Regions from separate parts of the Pseudomonas sp. Marseille-QA0892 genome, predicted to be linked through region 3. Evidence: predicted binding sites of a transcription regulator. Region 3 holds the regulator's gene; each other region holds the start of a gene.
The links. Region 3 encodes FliA, which starts transcription of late flagellar genes. Its sites were predicted from a motif close to CTAAAGTTTNNNNNNNNNNNGCCGNTAA; they were not measured.

Region 1 (5,713 bases), 600 kb from region 3:
TCCGGTGTTATCGGCGGGCAAACCTGCCGGCGTTGGTAACCGGGGATCAGGTTGTCTGGCGCTCAGGCGCTGACGATCAGGGCGTGATCGTCGCGGTACTGCCGCGGCGCTCGGAGCTGTGCCGGCCCGATATGCGTGGCCTGCTCAAGCCCGTCGCCGCCAACGTCGATCAGCTGGTCATCGTATTTGCCCCGCTTCCCGAGCCGCACGGCAATCTGATCGATCGTTACCTGATCGCAGCCGAACATGCCGGCATCGAACCGCTGCTCCTGTTGAACAAAGCCGACCTGGTTGACGAGCAGAACGCCGGGGCGCTTGATCCGTTGCTCGAAACCTATCGCGAACTGGGCTATTCGCTACTCGAGGTTTCCGCGTTCAAAGGGCTTGGCCTCGATGAGCTGCGTGGCCATCTCGATGGTCGCGTTAGCGTGTTCGTGGGTCAGTCCGGGGTCGGCAAGTCTTCACTCGTGAACGGTTTGCTGCCAGACGCCGACACTCGCGTCGGCGCGCTGTCGGAGGCCACAGGCAAGGGCACACACACCACGACTACCGCTCGACTGTTCCACTTCCCATCCGGTGGCGACCTCATCGACTCACCAGGGATCCGAGAATTTGGTCTGGTCCACGTCACGCGTGAAGATGTGGAAGATGGCTTTATCGAAATGCGCGCACTGTTCGGCACTTGCCGTTTCAGGGATTGCCGGCATGATCGTGAGCCTGGCTGCGCACTGCTCAAGGCACTTGAGGATGGGCGCATCCGGCCGCAACGGATGGACAGCTACCGCCACATCCTCGCGACCCTGCCAAAGGACGACTACTGATACGAAAAAGCGCCGCCGGGTTCTAACCGTGCGGCGCTTCGGCCCCCAGGTGCCGATTTACTGTTTGGCCTGATCGAACTTGAGCACACCCGCCTCGAAGACATTGACCTTCTGCTGTACCTGAGCAGCCGGTGCCGGCGCGCCTGATGGCGCGGCACTTGCACCCGGCACCGCGCTTGGCGCGGCCTCTGCCTTGTCGCCTGACGCGCCCTCGGCACCCTGCGTGCCTTCGATTTCGCCCTGCGCCTTGCGTGTCAGCACGACGATATCGATGCGGCGGTTGACTGGATTCATCGGGTCTTGCCTGTCGAACAGGCTCGAAGAAGCATAGCCGACCACACGCGCCACTTGATCCGAGGGATAACCGCCCGCCTCTAGCGCCCGACGCGCTGCATTCGCGCGATTCGCGGACAGCTCCCAGTTGCCAAAACCGTTGTTACCGGCGAACGGCTTCGCATCGGTATGGCCACTGATGCTGATCTTGTTCGACACAGCGCGAATGGTGTCGGCCATGATCAGCAGGATGTCTTCGAAGTACGGCTGGAGCCTCGCACTGCCCAGATCGAACATCGGCCGGTTGGCCGCATCGGTGATCTGAATCCGCAACCCGTCCTGCGTGATTTCGAAGTTGATCTGGTCGCGGAAATCCTTGAGTTCCGGGTTTTCATCGACCTTGACCTGAAGCTCTTTCAGCAGCAGCTCCAGGCGCTCCTTGTCGACCTGCTCCGCCAACTGCTCCGCCAATTGCGATGCCTGCAGCGCATTGGTGCCCTTGTCCGGCAGGACCTCATTCTGCGGCTGTTCCTCCACCTGTGGGTTCAGCGTCCTGTCGGGAGAAGGCGTAGGTGTCCCTCCCAAATCGATGACATAGGGGCTCGCGCTTTCACTGAAGCCGATCGGATCCTGGAAATAGCCGGAAATCATCTTCTTCTGCTCCGGCGAAGCGGAAGACATAAGCCACATCACGAGAAAGAACGCCATCATGGCCGTCGCAAAGTCTGCGAACGCGATCTTCCATGCCCCACCGTGGTGGCCGCCGGCGGTCTTCTTTACCCGCTTGACGATGATTGGCTGGTTATTTTCCATGACTCAGCCTCAGCTACCGCGGACCGCTTGCTCAAGCTCGCTGAAGCTGGGCCGGTGCGCGGGATAGATGACCTTACGGCCGAACTCCACCGCCAACGAAGGCGGCATGCCGGAGGCGGACGCCACCAAGGTGGCCTTGATCGCTTCGTACAGGTTCACTTCTTCCTTGGCGTCGTGTTCAAGTGCGCCTGCCAGCGGAGCGAAGAAGCCGTAGGACGCCAGAATGCCGAGGAATGTGCCCACCAGAGCAGTCGCAACCTTTTCACCGATCTCGGCGTTGGTTGCCTCAGCAAGAATCGACATCGTAATCACGATACCGAGTACCGCGGCCACGATACCCATCGCCGGCATACCATCAGCCACCTTTGCAACGGCATGGGCAGGATGCTCCAGCTCTTCTTTAAGGCTGGATATCTCCATGTCGAAGAGGTTTTCGAGCTCGTGCGGCGCCATGTTGCCGCTGGACATGATTCGCAAGTAGTCACACACGAACGCCATCATGCGGGCGTCCTTGATGACGGTCGGGTATTTGCTGAAGATCGGGCTCGCAGCAGGGTCTTCGATATCCGCTTCGATGGCCATCATGCCTTCGCGACGGCTCTTGTTGAGGATCTCGTAGAGAAGCTTCAGCACATCAAGATAGAACGAATGCGTGAAGCGGCTGCTGAACATGCTCAAGGATTTCTTGAACACGCTCATGAATGCGCTACCAGGGTTCGCCTGCAGGAACGCACCCAGGGCCGCACCGCCGATGATCATGACTTCGAAAGGATGCACGAGCGCCATGACTTTGCCGCCGGAAAGTATGAAGCCGCCGAGTACGCTAGCGAAGACGACGATGATGCCGATGATTTTTGCCATTGAGGGAATCTTGCGAAGCCAATCGGAAAACAGGACGTGGGGGGCGCGCCAAGACAGGCCGAACCACACGCTTCGAAGGGGTTATCGGACAAAGCGGGCGAGACTATAGGCCGCTTGCCGGAAAAAGCCATCGGCGCGCATTGAATTTAATTGGTGCCCGGCCGATACACTGTATGTGCGGGACACCCGCAGCACCTTCCGGATTGGTCGTCGACTCATGCCAGACAAATACGCGGTACCCGACAGCCCCAGCGAGTGGCTCAAGCAATTGGACGCCGTCCGTCTGCCTATTCCGGCCGAGCAGCATTTGAAGGTGCGCCGGGCGCTTGGCGATAACCGTCGCTCGATCCGGGAGATCGCTGACATGATGCAGGGCAGCCCGGCATTGGCGCTGGCAGTCCTGCGCGAGGTAAATCGGCATCGCAGCAGCCTTGCCGAGCCGGCAGAAAGCCTTGAAATTGCATTGACACGCCTGGGCCTGAAGAACGCCGAGGCCTTGATGGACCGGCTTCCTGCTGTACCCGAAGCCGACATTCCCCCAGCGCTACGGCAATTGCTTTCGATAAGCCAGCATGCCTGCCAACAAGCCAATGGCCTCTTCGCTTCACGTCTCGCACGGCTATGGCAGGATATCCACTGGGGCAGCCTGCTTTTCCTCTCGCCTATGTGGACGCTGGCCGCCGCTCATCCCGACCTGTTCGGACAATGGGAACAGCGCGTGCTGGCCGATGACGAGGCCCCCCAACGGGTGGAAGCCGAACTGCTTGGGACGCCCTTGATGCCGCTCTGTCTGGCACTGGCGGAACGTTGGCAACTGCCTGATTGGATCATCGAAGGGTATCGGCTTCTGGTGGAAGACCGGCGAATGCTGGTCAAGGCGCAACACATTGCTCGGGACGAAGCCCACCCCCTCGACCAGCAGCGCCGGCTGGACGAGGACGAGCCTCTGCGGCGCTGGCTCACGCAACCGGGCAACACCGTAGTCCTGGCCAATGGACTTGCGCTGACAGCACACCATGCGTGGGATACCCCCCACAGCCTACGCTGGCAGCGCCTCACCGCGCTCTACCTACAAGTGAACCTTGACGAACTGCAACAGCAGCTGCATCAGTTGGCAGTCGTTAGTGCTCGCCAGCAGAAAGAGAAGGACCTCTGGCATCCAGCCGAAGCCCTCATCTGGCCGTGGCATGCGCGTCGTTTGACGCCAAAGGCGCCCATGGCCGCACCCAAACCTCGCCCCGCCGCTGCACCTGCTACTGCGCCGATGGATCCAGCCAATGGCGATCGCTGGCGGTCGCTATGCCGCGACCTGCTGCAAAGCCCTTCGCCCTTCGTCAACGTGCTTCAACTCGGCGCGACGGCGTGCGAAGCCGTTCAGGCCGGTGGGATGCAGCGCGTGCTGGTATTACTGGCTGATCGAACCGGAAGCGCCGTCACCGCGCAGCAGAGCGCGGGCTTCATGACACGGACAGCCGGGCTGAAGCTCGAAGCCAGCCAAAGCCAGGTCATCCGCAGGCTTATCAACCAACCGGGCCTGCTACGCCTGTCACCCGCCAATTATCCTCAGTTCTCGCCGCTGCTGCCGGGAGGCCTCAAGGCACTGTTCGAAGGCGAGCACCTCGTGCTGCGTTCGATTGGGGTCAATGGTCGTGTCGCGTTGATGATTGTGGCCGATCAGGCCGGTGCTCCCCTCAGCGATAACAGCGTCCAGATCCTGGGCAAGACGACCCAGTGCATCGAACGTGCCCTGGCGCAATTCGCATCGCGCGGTCGTCCCGGCTAGCGCTCAACAGCACCACACACCTGCGCCCTGTCAGACAGGCGGCGATCCGCTACAATCGGGCCTTTATGCTTCGGAGGCCCATGCATGTCTGCGTTTTCCGATTTACCCATGGTCATCGAGCCCGCCGATCTCGCTCCTCTGCTATCGGAGCCCGACCTGATTCTCGTCGACCTGAGCAGTGCCGACCATTACACCGCAGGGCACTTGCCAGGCGCCCACTGGGTCGATTATCGGCGCACCCAGCAGGGCCAGCCTCCAGCGCCCGGGCTTTTGCCGTCCAAGGATGCAATCGAAGCTGTGTTCCGCGAACTCGGTCATCGTCCCGACGCGGTCTATGTCGTCTACGACGACGAAGGTGGCGGCTGGGCAGGCCGGTTCATCTGGCTGCTCGATGTCATTGGCCACAGCCGTTATCACTACCTAAATGGCGGCCTGCATGCTTGGAGCGGCGAGGCGCGCCCCCTCACTCAGGACGTGCCGACCGCAGCCTCGAGCCCTGTCAGCCTGACACTGAGCGATGCGCCGACCGCGACGCTCGATGACATTCTCGACCATCTCGGCAAAGACGACCGTGTCATCTGGGATGCACGCGGACCGCTCGAGTACAGCGGAAAAAAGATACTGGCAGCGAAGGGCGGGCATATTCCAGGTGCAATCAACTTCGAATGGACCGCCGGAATGGACCGCACGCGCGGCCTGCGCATCCGCGAAGACATGGCCGAGCATCTGGTGTCATTGGGCATCACCCCGGACAAGGAAGTCGTGACGCACTGCCAAACGCACCATCGTTCCGGGTTCACCTACCTCGTAGCGCGCGCGCTGGGGTACCCCCGCGTCAAAGCCTATGCCGGCTCCTGGTCGGAATGGGGCAACCATCCGGCCACGCCCGTCGAACGCTGAGCGTTCACGTCGACACAGACAAGGACCATCATGACCTTCAAAGATCGCCTGTTCATCTTCAGCCAGTACATCACGCCGCACCATCTCCTCTCGCGCGCGGCCGGTTGCGTCGCCGAGTGCCGTGTTCGCTGGTTCAAGAACGCCTTCATCAAGGGCTTCATCAACCATTTCCAGGTCGACATGCGCGAAGCGCGCGTGGAAGATCCAACCGCCTACGAACACTTCAACGCCTTCTTCACCCGGGCGCTGAAGGATGGCGCTC
Region 2 (5,713 bases), 210 kb from region 3:
AGGCCAGAGAGCGTCACGCAGGTGTGACACGCTTGGCAGCCATCCGGGCTGCCAGGCAGATCACTTCGCTTTGTAGATGATGCCTGGGTTGCACTGAACCATCTGGTACAGGTTCGGCAGGCCGTTCAGGGCTTCCGATGCGCCCAGGAACAGATAGCCACCTGGTTTGAGGGTGGCATGGATGCGCGTGAGGATGTCTTTCTTCACATCTGCCGAGAAATAGATCAGGACGTTCCGGCAAAACACGACGTCGAACTTGCCCAGAGGCGCGTAGCTGTCCAGCAGGTTGAGTGATCGAAACTCAACGCGATTGCGGATCGTCGGCTTCACAACCCAGCGGCCAGGCGTCTTCGGATCGAAATAACGCTGCAGGCGATCTGGAGAAAGCCCCCGCCCCATGGCAAGGCTGTCGTACTCTCCAGTCTTGCATGCATTAAGCATCGAGCCAGACAAATCGGTTGCCACGATCTGCACACCGGCACGGAGTTGGCCCGGCGCCGTACGCTCGTACTCATCGAGCGTCATCGCCAGCGAATAGGGCTCCTGACCAGACGAGCACGCCGCCGACCAGATACGGAGGCGCTGGCCCGGGCTTGCCTTGAGCATTTCAGGCAAGACCTTCGACTTCATCACCTCGAAGGGATAGGCGTCGCGAAACCAGAGCGTCTCGTTGGTCGTCATGGCATCGACAACCTGCTCACGCAGCGTTCCCCTTACGGGTGACTGCATCTTCTGGACGAGCTCTCCAAGCGACGCAATACCTTGCTGCTCCATCAGCTTGTTGAGGCGGCTGGAAACCAGGTACTGTTTGTTGGTGCCGAGCAGGATCCCGCAGGTCTTTTCGAGAAAGACGCGGAACTGCTCGAAATCCGAATTGTTCGTGGATGACACTCAGAGGCCTCGCGCAACAGGGTAAAAGCGTGGTGTGGCAAGCTGGGCTTCAGCTTGCGCACACGGCATTGATTCGTTCGACCACGCGAGACGCCAATTCGTCCGGCTTGAACTTCGGCAGGAAATCATCGGCGCCGACCTTTTTCACCATCGCCTGGTTGAACACACCCGACAGCGATGTATGCAGAAGGATATGCATCTTCTGCATTCTTGGATCGTGGCGCACCTCTGCCGTCAGGGTATAGCCATCCATCTCGGGCATCTCGATGTCGGAGATCATCATCAGAAACTCATCATTGGGCTGCTTGCCCTCGTCGAGCATCTTGTGAAGATAGTCCAGCGCCTGACGCCCGTCATTAAGTGCGACGACTTCCAGGCCAACGCTTTCGAGGCAGCGTTTGACCTGCTTGCGAGCGACTGACGAGTCATCGACGATCAGCACGCGACGAGACATGGCCTTGGCCTGTGTCTCGCTGTCGATCACACCTTCGGAAATGACTTCCGAGGTCGGCGCAACCTCGGCCAGGATCTTCTCGACATCAATGATCTCGACAAGCTGGTTGTCTACCCGGGTGACCGCAGTCAGATAGTGCGCGCGCCCGGTACCCTTGGGTGGCGGATGAATCGACTCCCAGTTCATATTGATGATGCGCTCAACGGAGCGCACCAGGAATCCCTGAATCTTCGAGTTGTACTCGGTGATGATGACAAAACTGTTCTTGATGTCATCAAGGCCGCGTCGACCCGTCGCCATCGAGAGGTCGAGAATGGGCAATGTACCGCCACGAATGTTCGCGACACCGCGCACAACCGGACTGGACTTCGGCATGATGGTCAGATGTGGGCATTGCAGCACCTCTTTCACCTTGAACACGTTGATGCCGTAAAGCTGCGAGCCATCCAGCCGGAACAGAAGCAGCTCCAGACGGTTCTGCCCCACCAGCTGTGTTCGCTGATTAACCGAATCCAATACACCGGCCATGCCGATTACCTCATAAAGACTGATGCGTATTCCCGATTCCGCAAATGGCACGCCCTTTGCTGAAATCCGGTCATGAATACATTTACGTCACTTTTTCGACTGATCGCCCGATTCCGCCTTTTCAAGCGCGGCGTACGGTCGCTTTCGCTCGGCTGCGGTCTACTGCTGGCCTCGCAGACGTATGCGCAGGAGCTTGTCACTACGCCCAACCAGCTTATCGGCACTGCCCAGGGTTTTCTTGAATGGACTGTAGAAGATTATCTGCAACGTAGTGCAATCGAAGCACGTCACGAGATCAGCATCAACACAATTGATCCCCGCCTGCGCCTCGGCTATTGCCCGGACGGCATCAATGCATCACTTGAAAGCCCCGCCGAGCCGATCGGCCGGGTGACTGTCCGTATCACCTGCACCGGCAGCGCACCGTGGACGGTGTTCGTTCCCGCCCAGGTTAAGTTCTTTAGAAATGTAGTCGTGACGACGCAGCCACTGAAACGTCTCGCCGTCATTGGCTTCGATCAGGTGGCGCTTGCCGAGCGCGACATCGGGCTCATAAAGCAGGGCTACCTGACATCTGTCGATCAGGTCGTCGGTAAGAAACTCACGCGCCCGACCGTCATGGATCAGGTGCTCAGCCCCTCCTTCCTGAACGATGCGGAACTCGTTCGCCGTGGCGACCAGGTCGTGATTTCTGCGCGTAGTGGCGCTATCAATGTGAAGATGCCGGGCGAGGCGCTGGCCGATGGCGCCCAAGGCCAGCAGATTCGTGTCCGCAACCAGCGCTCGGAGCGCGTGGTCAAAGCTCGGGTGACCGGTCCCGGGCAGGTCGAGGTGGATATGTAGACACGTCGACGAAACCTCGTTTTCGGCACGGCCTCGTCGAGCAAGGCATCGACGAAAGGTGTAGCATGTGCCAGCCATCCGTTGTACGGTCGATGGACGCCAGGTACGTCTGTTATGCGGAATCGACGACCTCTCGGTGGCGGGATGAAAAAAAAGCTCAAGTTTCCTTCGGTAGCGCCGAAAAGCTTGGCAAGCGTCCACTACGAGGTTTCAAGACATGGTTATCGAATTCAATCGGCCGAATTCGACTTCGGCCCCGACGACAAGTCGAACAAGCGCCACGCAAGGCCCTTCCCAGGCGGAAAAGCCCACGAAGGCCGCTGAGCCACAGGCAGCCGCTTCGACGTCGCGCGGCGAGAGCGTTCAGCTGAGCCAGGAAGCGCAGGATCTGAAAGGCGTGACCGACCGACTGAAAGACCTACCAGTGGTCAACAGCGAAAAGGTTGCAAGCCTCAAGGCTGCTATCGCTGATGGCAGCTACCAGGTCAACAGCGAACGCGTCGCCAGCAAAATGCTCAATTTCGAAGCGCAGCGCTGATCCTCAGGATTTGTGCCGCGCGTTAGCTCACGCGGAGTATTCTGAATGCCTGCTGCTGCCCTGCTGCAATTGTTCGAAGAAGACGTCGGCCATGCCGAGCGCCTTCGTGGCCTCATCGATGAAGAGTTCGACGCGCTCCAGGCACGTGACCTGGAACGACTCCAGGCCATCTTGGCTGAGAAGCAGCCCTTGCTGGCGCTGTTGGACCAGCATGCCAAAATGCGGACCGCATTGATGTCCAAGGCGGGACTGCCTGCTGATCGAGACGGGCTGGAAGCGCTTGCCAAGCGCGCGGCCGAAGGCACCGCCCTTGTGGAACGTAGCGAGGCGCTGAGCGCCGGGCTCGAGCAGTGCCGGGCCAGCAATGTGCGAAACGGGCGTCTTATCAATGCCAACCAGGCGGCTGTTGGGCAACTGCTTGGCATCCTGCGCGGCGGTAACGATACACCGAGCCTGTACGATCGACGTGGCAGCACGGCACGGTCTGGATACCAGCGCCCGCTGAGCGAAGCCTGATTTTCAACTCGCACAAGGACATACTGTCGATAAGCCAGTATTCTGGTGCAACGTATCAAGAGACCGGAGCACTGGACGTGTCCACCCTCTTTGCCCAAAACGATGGCCCACAGCCCCCTCGTATCCTGAAGACGGCTGTCGAAGTACAGGCCAACCTGAGGACGCTCCTGGAAGGACGCGACCCATTGGTAATCAGCTTCGAGGGCCGCGGCCAGCTATTTCAGAGCTTCGTTGTCGCCGTTGATAAAGAGCGCGGCGTTTATGCGCTCGATGAAATCATTCCCAACGCAGGCGAGCGATTCATCACAAACGGTGAGCCTTTCAAGGTCCACGGCTATCATGATGGCGTCAAGATCGCCTGGTCCTCCGACGGCGCGCTTCAGGTAGGTGAGCTTTCCGGTGCGAAATGCTACTGGGGATATCTGCCCGCTGAGGTCATTTATTACCAGCGCCGCAACGCGTTTCGCGTGTCCCTCAAGCTGAGCGAACTGGTGGACGTCGATCTCGGAGGCAAGCGCCTGTCGGACGCGATCAGCGGGCAGATGCTGGATATCTCCGCCACAGGATGCAGGATTCGCTTCCCGGGGAATGTCACCGACCGCATCCAACCCGGCCAGGTTTATGACACCTTCACCGCCAGGTTACCGTTCGGCGCACTGACGATGGCCATTGAGCTGCGCCATTGCCACTATTCGAACGAAGCCGACAAGACCTTCGCCGGCATCCGCTTTCACAGGATGAGCGGCCTCGAACAGCGCAATGTCGAGCGCTTCGTCTATCAGCTCCAGCGCGAAGCGCGCCGCGTCGACTAGCCCTTTATCCTGATCGACCGGCCCCCTATGGCCGGTCTTTCCGCTCATCGCCGTCTTCAGGCGTATCTGAACCCGAGCCGCTCAAAACTCCAGCACCATCAACCCCAGGCGAAGCCTCCGTTTCGGAAGTAACCGACTCGTCGCCCGGCGCTGCGGCTTCCGGCGCATCCTCCGTCATGACATCCTGAACCACCTGCTCGTCGACCCGCGGATCGAGCGCTGCCGTGAGGGGTGAACTCGCCGTACTGTCCTGCATGGGAACGTGTTGAAGCGGCGCGTTCTCGACCTGATGTTTGTGTGTCACCTGATCCGGCCTCACGCGCCAGACCAAAAGCAGGCCACATGCGCTGAAGAATGCGTAAAGCATGTTCGCGCCAAAAAGCTTCATCAGCAGCCCACCCAGCAGTGGACCGATACTGGCGCCGATACCGAAGGTCACCAGCAGCATCGCTGTGAGCGACACGCGCCGCTCTGCCTCGACATGATCGTTCGCGAACGCCACCGCAAGGGGATAAAGACTGAAGTGCAGCAGGCTAACAATGAACGCTAGGGGCAAAATCAGCTGCAGCGGCAGTTCTGGCATCAACGCGAGGGGAAGCGACGCTATGGTCAAGGCCAGTGCCGCATTGCGAATCAGTTTGGATCGGTCCGAACGGTCCGAGAACCAACCCAGTGGCCACTGCACAACGAGTCCCGCCAGGATACACGCACCCATGTACAGGCCGACCTCCTCTGTCGGCAGGCCTACGCGAGACGCATACAACGGGCCCAGGCCATAGAACGCGCCAATGACGAGGCCCGATGCGAACGTTGTCATCAGCGATACGGGCACGCGCTGCAGGAAGAACCGCGGCTCGAGCGGCGCAGGACGCAACGGGGCCGGGTGCAGCTTTCCGGTAAGGGCGACAGGTACCAGGCACAGTGCAAAACACATCGCCACCAGCATGAGCAATTCGGGACCGAGGCTTGGATGAACCACCAACACCATCTGGCCCAGGATAAGGCCCATATAGGAGGCCACCATGTAGGCGCTGAACACGAGTCCACGCGACTTGGCTTCCGCCTGCTCATTCAACCAGCTTTCAAGCACCATGTACTGACACATCATGCCGAGGCCGACCATCATCCGCA
Region 3 (5,713 bases):
TGCAGAATGCCCGCCCACAGCAGGCCGCGATGTGGCGTCGGCTGCAGCGCATGGGTCTGCCGGCCGAACTCGCCCGCCGATTGCTGGAGAAAGTGGCACACATCGCGGACGGCCGTAAGGCCTGGCGCCTGGTACTTGCCTACCTCGCCCAGGGCATTCGTACCTGCGAGCAGGAGCCCCTGGAAGCGGGTGGTGTGATTGCACTCGTCGGCCCGGCAGGTGCCGGAAAGACGACGACATTGGCGAAGCTGGCGGCGCGTTATGTGCTTAAGTACGGCTCACAAAACATCGCGATCGTCAGCATGGACAACTTCCGGATCGGCGCGCAGGAGCAGCTCAAGACCCTTGGCCGTATCTTGAACGTACCGGTCGTGCAGGTCGACCCAGGCGTGTCGCTGGTGCAAACGCTGGCGCCGCTGGCCAAGAAGCGCGTCGTGCTGATCGATACCGCTGGTCTGCCAGTGAATGATCCGGCACTGCGTTTGCAACTGGACTCACTAGCGAGTCGGAAAATTAACGCACGCAGTTACCTGGTGTTGCCGGCTACCAGCCAGAGCCAGGTGCTGAAAGCGGCCTATCATGGTTACAAGCGTTGTGGGCTGGCTGGTTGCATCCTGACCAAGCTGGATGAAGCTGGAAGCATCGGCGAAATTTTGGCGCTGGCAATTGGGCATCAGCTACCGGTAGCCTATCTTACAGACGGGCCGAAGATTCCCGAGGACATCCAACTGCCTCGCTCGCACCAGATCGTTAGCCGCGCAGTAAGCCTGCAGGCGGCCGAGGAGCCCAGCGAAGATGTGATGGCCGAGATGTTTTCCGGTCTGTACCAGAACCGCGGCCGCCGGGCCGGTTAAACCCGGCAGCCCAGAAACGACACGACAGCCTCTCTGGAGTGCTGTGCTACACACTGAGAATAGGTAAGCAGAACCATGGGCATGCACCCTGTACAGGTCATCGCGGTAACCGGCGGAAAGGGCGGGGTCGGCAAGACGAACGTGTCGGTCAACCTCTCGATGGCCCTGGCCGATCTCGGCCGCCGCGTGATGCTGCTCGACGCCGACCTTGGCCTGGCCAACGTCGACGTCCTGCTGGGTCTGGCACCCAAGCGTACGCTGGCGGATGTCATCGCCGGCGAGTGCGATCTTCGCGATGTTCTGCTCCAGGGCCCCGGTGGCGTTCGTATCGTACCGGCCGCCTCGGGCACGCAGAGCATGGTCCATCTCTCGCCGATGCAGCACGCGGGCCTGATTCAGGCATTCAGCGAAATCAGCGAGAACCTGGATGTACTTGTAATCGATACCGCTGCCGGTATTGGTGATGCGGTCGTCAGCTTCGTGCGCGCCGCGCAGGAAGTGCTGGTTGTCGTCTGTGACGAACCTACATCGATCACCGACGCCTACGCTTTGATCAAGTTGCTTAACCGCGACTTTGGAATGAACCGTTTCCGCGTGCTGGCCAACATGGCTCACAGCCCGCAGGAAGGACGCAATCTGTTTGCTAAGCTGACCAAGGTCACGGACCGTTTTCTGGACGTGGCGCTGCAGTACGTGGGAGCCGTTCCCTACGATGAATCGGTACGCAAGGCGGTACAGAAACAACGGGCAGTCTATGAAGCCTTTCCTCGATCCAAATGCGCACTCGCGTTCAAGGCGATCGCTCAGAAGGTCGACAGTTGGCCCTTGCCGGCCAACCCCCGCGGCCACCTCGAGTTTTTCGTCGAACGTCTTGTGCAACAACCCGTAGCGGGCTAATCCCATGTCAGCAGCCAGTGGACTTCGTATGTACAGCAAAGCCCAAGCGAAGGATTCGCAGCATCAGCTCATCGAGCGCTACGCGCCGCTGGTCAAGCGGATTGCCTATCACTTGCTGGCTCGCCTACCGGCCAGCGTACAGGTGGAAGACCTTATGCAGGCCGGCATGATTGGCCTGCTCGAGGCAGCCAAGAAGTACGACTCCGGCAAGGGCGCGAGTTTCGAGACCTACGCCGGGATCCGCATCCGGGGCGCAATGCTGGATGAAGTCCGCAAAGGCGACTGGGCACCGCGTTCGGTGCACCGCAACAGCCGCATGGTCAGCGATGCGATTCGCGCCGTCGAAGCAAGAACGGGACGCGACGCTAAAGATCAGGAAGTTGCGGCCGAATTAGATATGAGCCTTGAAGAGTACTACGGCATTCTCAGCGATACGCAGGGCAGCCGCCTGTTCAGCTTCGATGATCTGCTGCAGGAAGGCGAGTTCGGCGACGACGAAGACCATGTGACGACCCACCAGGGACCGTCCCGCGAGCTGGAAGACGAGCGTTTCCAGTCCGCACTGGCACACGCGATCTCGAACCTGCCCGAGCGCGAACGCCTTGTGCTGGCGCTGTACTACGATGAGGAGCTCAACCTCAAGGAGATCGGCGAGGTGCTCGGTGTGAGTGAGTCGCGGGTCAGTCAGCTCCACAGCCAGTGTGCGGCGCGTCTTCGCTCACGTCTGGGTGAGTGGCGAGCACGCTGAGGGGCAAGGTTCAAAGCGCGGGTTGGCAGGACGGCGGAGTATGTGTCAGCCCGTTGATCATCGATATGTTCCAAAGGGCTCTTCTTCACCAAGAAGAGCCTTATGTTTGAAAGGGCGAGCTGGCTGAGGCCAGCACGTTCCACGATAGAATGGCGCGGCCCGACATCGGGCGTAATGGCGATTGTACGGAGGCCGATTTGGACAAGAACATGAAGATTCTTATCGTGGACGATTTCTCCACGATGAGGCGCATCATCAAAAACCTGCTGCGTGATCTGGGCTTCACCAATACCGCCGAGGCGGATGATGGTACGACTGCACTGCCAATGCTGCAGAGCGGTAACTTCGACTTCCTGGTAACCGACTGGAACATGCCTGGCATGACGGGTATCGATCTGCTGCGCGCCGTGCGTGCGGACGATCGACTCAAGCAGCTCCCAGTGCTCATGGTGACCGCAGAGGCCAAGCGCGACCAGATCATCGAGGCTGCCCAGGCCGGAGTGAACGGGTACGTCGTGAAACCGTTCACGGCTCAGGTTCTGAAAGAAAAGATCGACAAGATCTTCGAACGGGTCAACGGCTGATCCGGGCCGCGAGGGCGTCATGGCAAAAAATGATTCAGAGACGGGCGATTTCGAATCGACCCTCAAACAGCATGCGCGCGAGTTGGTCTCCAGCCTTGAATCTGGCGACTTCAGCGAAGCGGTTCTTCTCATCCATCGGCTCGATAAGGCACGAGACCTCCATGTCTATCATGAGGTTGGCAAGCTGACGCGTGAGCTGCATAACGCCATTGTCGGCCTGCAGCTTGATGGCGGCGGAGAGCACGCCAAGGAGCTTTCGCAGATCTCCGATGCAACGGATCGTCTTTCCTACGTCGTACAGATGACGGAGAAAGCGGCCAACCGGACCATGGATCTGGTCGAAGAAAGCGCGCCGCTGGTGAATTACATCAGTTACGAGTCCCAGAGCCTCATGGCGGACTGGCAGCGCTTCATGCGTCGCGAAATGAGCGCCGACGAATTTCGTGAGCTGGCCAAGCGTATTGAAAATTATCTGTCTCGCGGTTTGCAGGATAGCGACCAGCTGTCCAGAAACCTCAATGACATCCTGTTGGCGCAGGACTTTCAGGACCTGACCGGCCAGGTGATCAAGCGCGTGACGCAGCTAATCACAAAGGTCGAGAGCGACCTGCTCAAGCTCATGTTGATGGCGAGCAAGGTGGACCGCTACACCGGCATGCGGCACGAGCCGGCGGAGCCTGTTCAGGCACCTGAAAAGAAAAAATCATCTCAGGGTGAAGGTCCGCAGATTCATGCCGATAAACGGGAAGACGTCGTTTCCAATCAGGATGATGTCGACGACCTGTTGTCCAGCCTCGGGTTCTGACGAGCCCGCTTGCTGGTTCGGCGCCTGCCTGGCGACCACCTAACGAAAGATCATGGCGATACGCCCTTGGGGAGCACACGAATGAGCTTCGACGCCGATGAAGAAATCCTCCAGGACTTCCTGGTAGAGGCCGGCGAGATCCTGGAATTGCTGTCTGAACAGCTCGTCGAACTCGAGAGCCGTCCAGATGACATGGATTTGCTCAATGCGATTTTCCGCGGCTTCCACACCGTCAAGGGCGGCGCAGGTTTCCTGCAGCTCAACGCGCTTGTCGAATGCTGCCACATCGCAGAGAACGTTTTCGACATCCTCCGCAAGGGCGAACGCCGCGTCGATGCCGAATTGATGGACGTGGTCCTGCAGGCCCTGGACACCGTCAATGAGATGTTCAGGCAGGTCCGTGAGCGGAGCGAGCCGACGCCGGCATCGCCCGCTCTGCTGGCCGCGCTTGCACGTCTGGCAGAGCCAGCCAGTGCGGACGAACCGGCTCCTGCGCCCATTGCCGATGTCGCTCCGGAGCCTGAACCCGAAGCCGCTCAGGTGTCGGCAGATATTACCGATACCGAATTCGACGCCTTGATGGGCGCGCTGGGTAATGAGCCCGCTGCCGCGCCAGTGGCACCTGCCAGCGGCGACGAAATCACAGACGACGAATTCGAGGCTTTGCTTGATCAGTTGCATGGCAAGGGCAAGTTCGTCGAAGCGCCTGCGCCTGTCGCTGCAGCTGCGTCGGTTGCGCCGGCCGCCGCTACACCGGCCGGGCAGGGTGACGAAATCACCGATGATGAGTTTGAAGCGCTGCTTGACCAGTTGCATGGCAAGGGTCAGTTCAGTGGGCCGAGCGACCCGCCCAAGGCTGAGCCGACCAAGGTCGAAACGCCCGCTCCCGCAGCGGTCCCTGCGGCTGCCACTGATGACATCTCCGATGATGAGTTCGAGGCGCTGCTGGACCAACTGCATGGTAAGGGCAAATTCGAGCCGACGGCCGTAACACCGCCGCCCGCACCGCCCGCTAAGCCGGCACCTGCGGCAGCCGTACCGGCAGCGACGGTGACACCACCGAAGGCAGAAGCCCCGGCCTCCAAGCCTGCGCCGGCGCCGGCTCCTGCCAGTACTGCAAAATCTGTGGCAGCTCCCGCACGTGCAGCAGAGGCGGTGAAGGCCTCTGCTCCGCCTGCGGAGAAGCCCGTCGCGAGCGAAGCCGAAACGACCGTACGGGTCGATACGGCGCGCCTCGACGAGATCATGAACATGGTTGGCGAGCTCGTGCTCGTGCGTAACCGTCTGGTCCGGCTTGGCCTGAACAGCGGCGACGAGGCGATGGCAAAAGCGGTCTCGAACCTCGATGTGGTGACAGCCGACCTGCAAACGTCGGTCATGAAGACCCGCATGCAGCCAATCAAGAAGGTCTTCGGTCGCTTCCCGCGCCTCGTTCGCGACCTCGCGCGCAATCTGAAGAAAGAGATCAACCTCGAGTTGGTTGGTGAAGAGACCGACCTTGACAAGAACCTCGTCGAGGCACTGGCAGACCCGCTGGTTCACCTTGTGCGAAACGCGGTAGACCACGGTGTCGAATCGCCTGAGGAGCGCGAGGCTGCTGGCAAGTCCCGTACTGGGCGCGTCGTGCTGTCTGCGGAACAGGAGGGCGACCACATCCTTCTGATGATCACCGATGACGGCAAGGGTATGGACGCCGCGGTCCTCAAGTCCAAGGCCGTGGAAAAAGGCCTACTGGATAAGGATGCTGCCGACCGCCTGACCGATCTCGAAGCGTACAACCTGATTTTCGCGCCTGGGTTTTCGACGAAGACCGAGATTTCGGACG

Region 1: a site for FliA is predicted at 2,850-2,877, ahead of motA (flagellar motor stator protein MotA). Genes of this name have one in related genera too.
Region 2: a site for FliA is predicted at 2,873-2,900, ahead of flgM (flagellar biosynthesis anti-sigma factor FlgM). Genes of this name have one in related genera too.

What each region holds. Positions count from the first base shown of each region.
Region 1 covers NZ_CM143104.1:3,289,979-3,295,691, forward strand. The annotation lists gene rsgA (small ribosomal subunit biogenesis GTPase RsgA) at 1-821, shown strand, start outside; gene motB (flagellar motor protein MotB) at 879-1,907, opposite strand; gene motA (flagellar motor stator protein MotA) at 1,917-2,768, opposite strand; gene ACY8D3_RS15315 (HDOD domain-containing protein) at 2,986-4,551, shown strand; gene ACY8D3_RS15320 (rhodanese-like domain-containing protein) at 4,636-5,451, shown strand; gene asd (archaetidylserine decarboxylase) at 5,482-5,713, shown strand, end outside.
Region 2 covers NZ_CM143104.1:2,483,570-2,489,282, forward strand. The annotation lists gene cheR (protein-glutamate O-methyltransferase CheR) at 61-891, opposite strand; gene ACY8D3_RS11495 (chemotaxis protein CheV) at 941-1,873, opposite strand; gene flgA (flagellar basal body P-ring formation chaperone FlgA) at 1,946-2,716, shown strand; gene flgM (flagellar biosynthesis anti-sigma factor FlgM) at 2,934-3,254, shown strand; gene ACY8D3_RS11510 (flagella synthesis protein FlgN) at 3,300-3,770, shown strand; gene ACY8D3_RS11515 (flagellar brake protein) at 3,848-4,582, shown strand; gene ACY8D3_RS11520 (MFS transporter) at 4,608-5,713, opposite strand, start outside.
Region 3 covers NZ_CM143104.1:2,690,163-2,695,875, reverse strand. The annotation lists gene flhF (flagellar biosynthesis protein FlhF) at 1-854, shown strand, start outside; gene fleN (flagellar synthesis regulator FleN) at 930-1,751, shown strand; gene fliA (RNA polymerase sigma factor FliA) at 1,756-2,499, shown strand; gene ACY8D3_RS12520 (chemotaxis response regulator CheY) at 2,709-3,083, shown strand; gene ACY8D3_RS12515 (protein phosphatase CheZ) at 3,103-3,888, shown strand; gene ACY8D3_RS12510 (chemotaxis protein CheA) at 3,970-5,713, shown strand, end outside.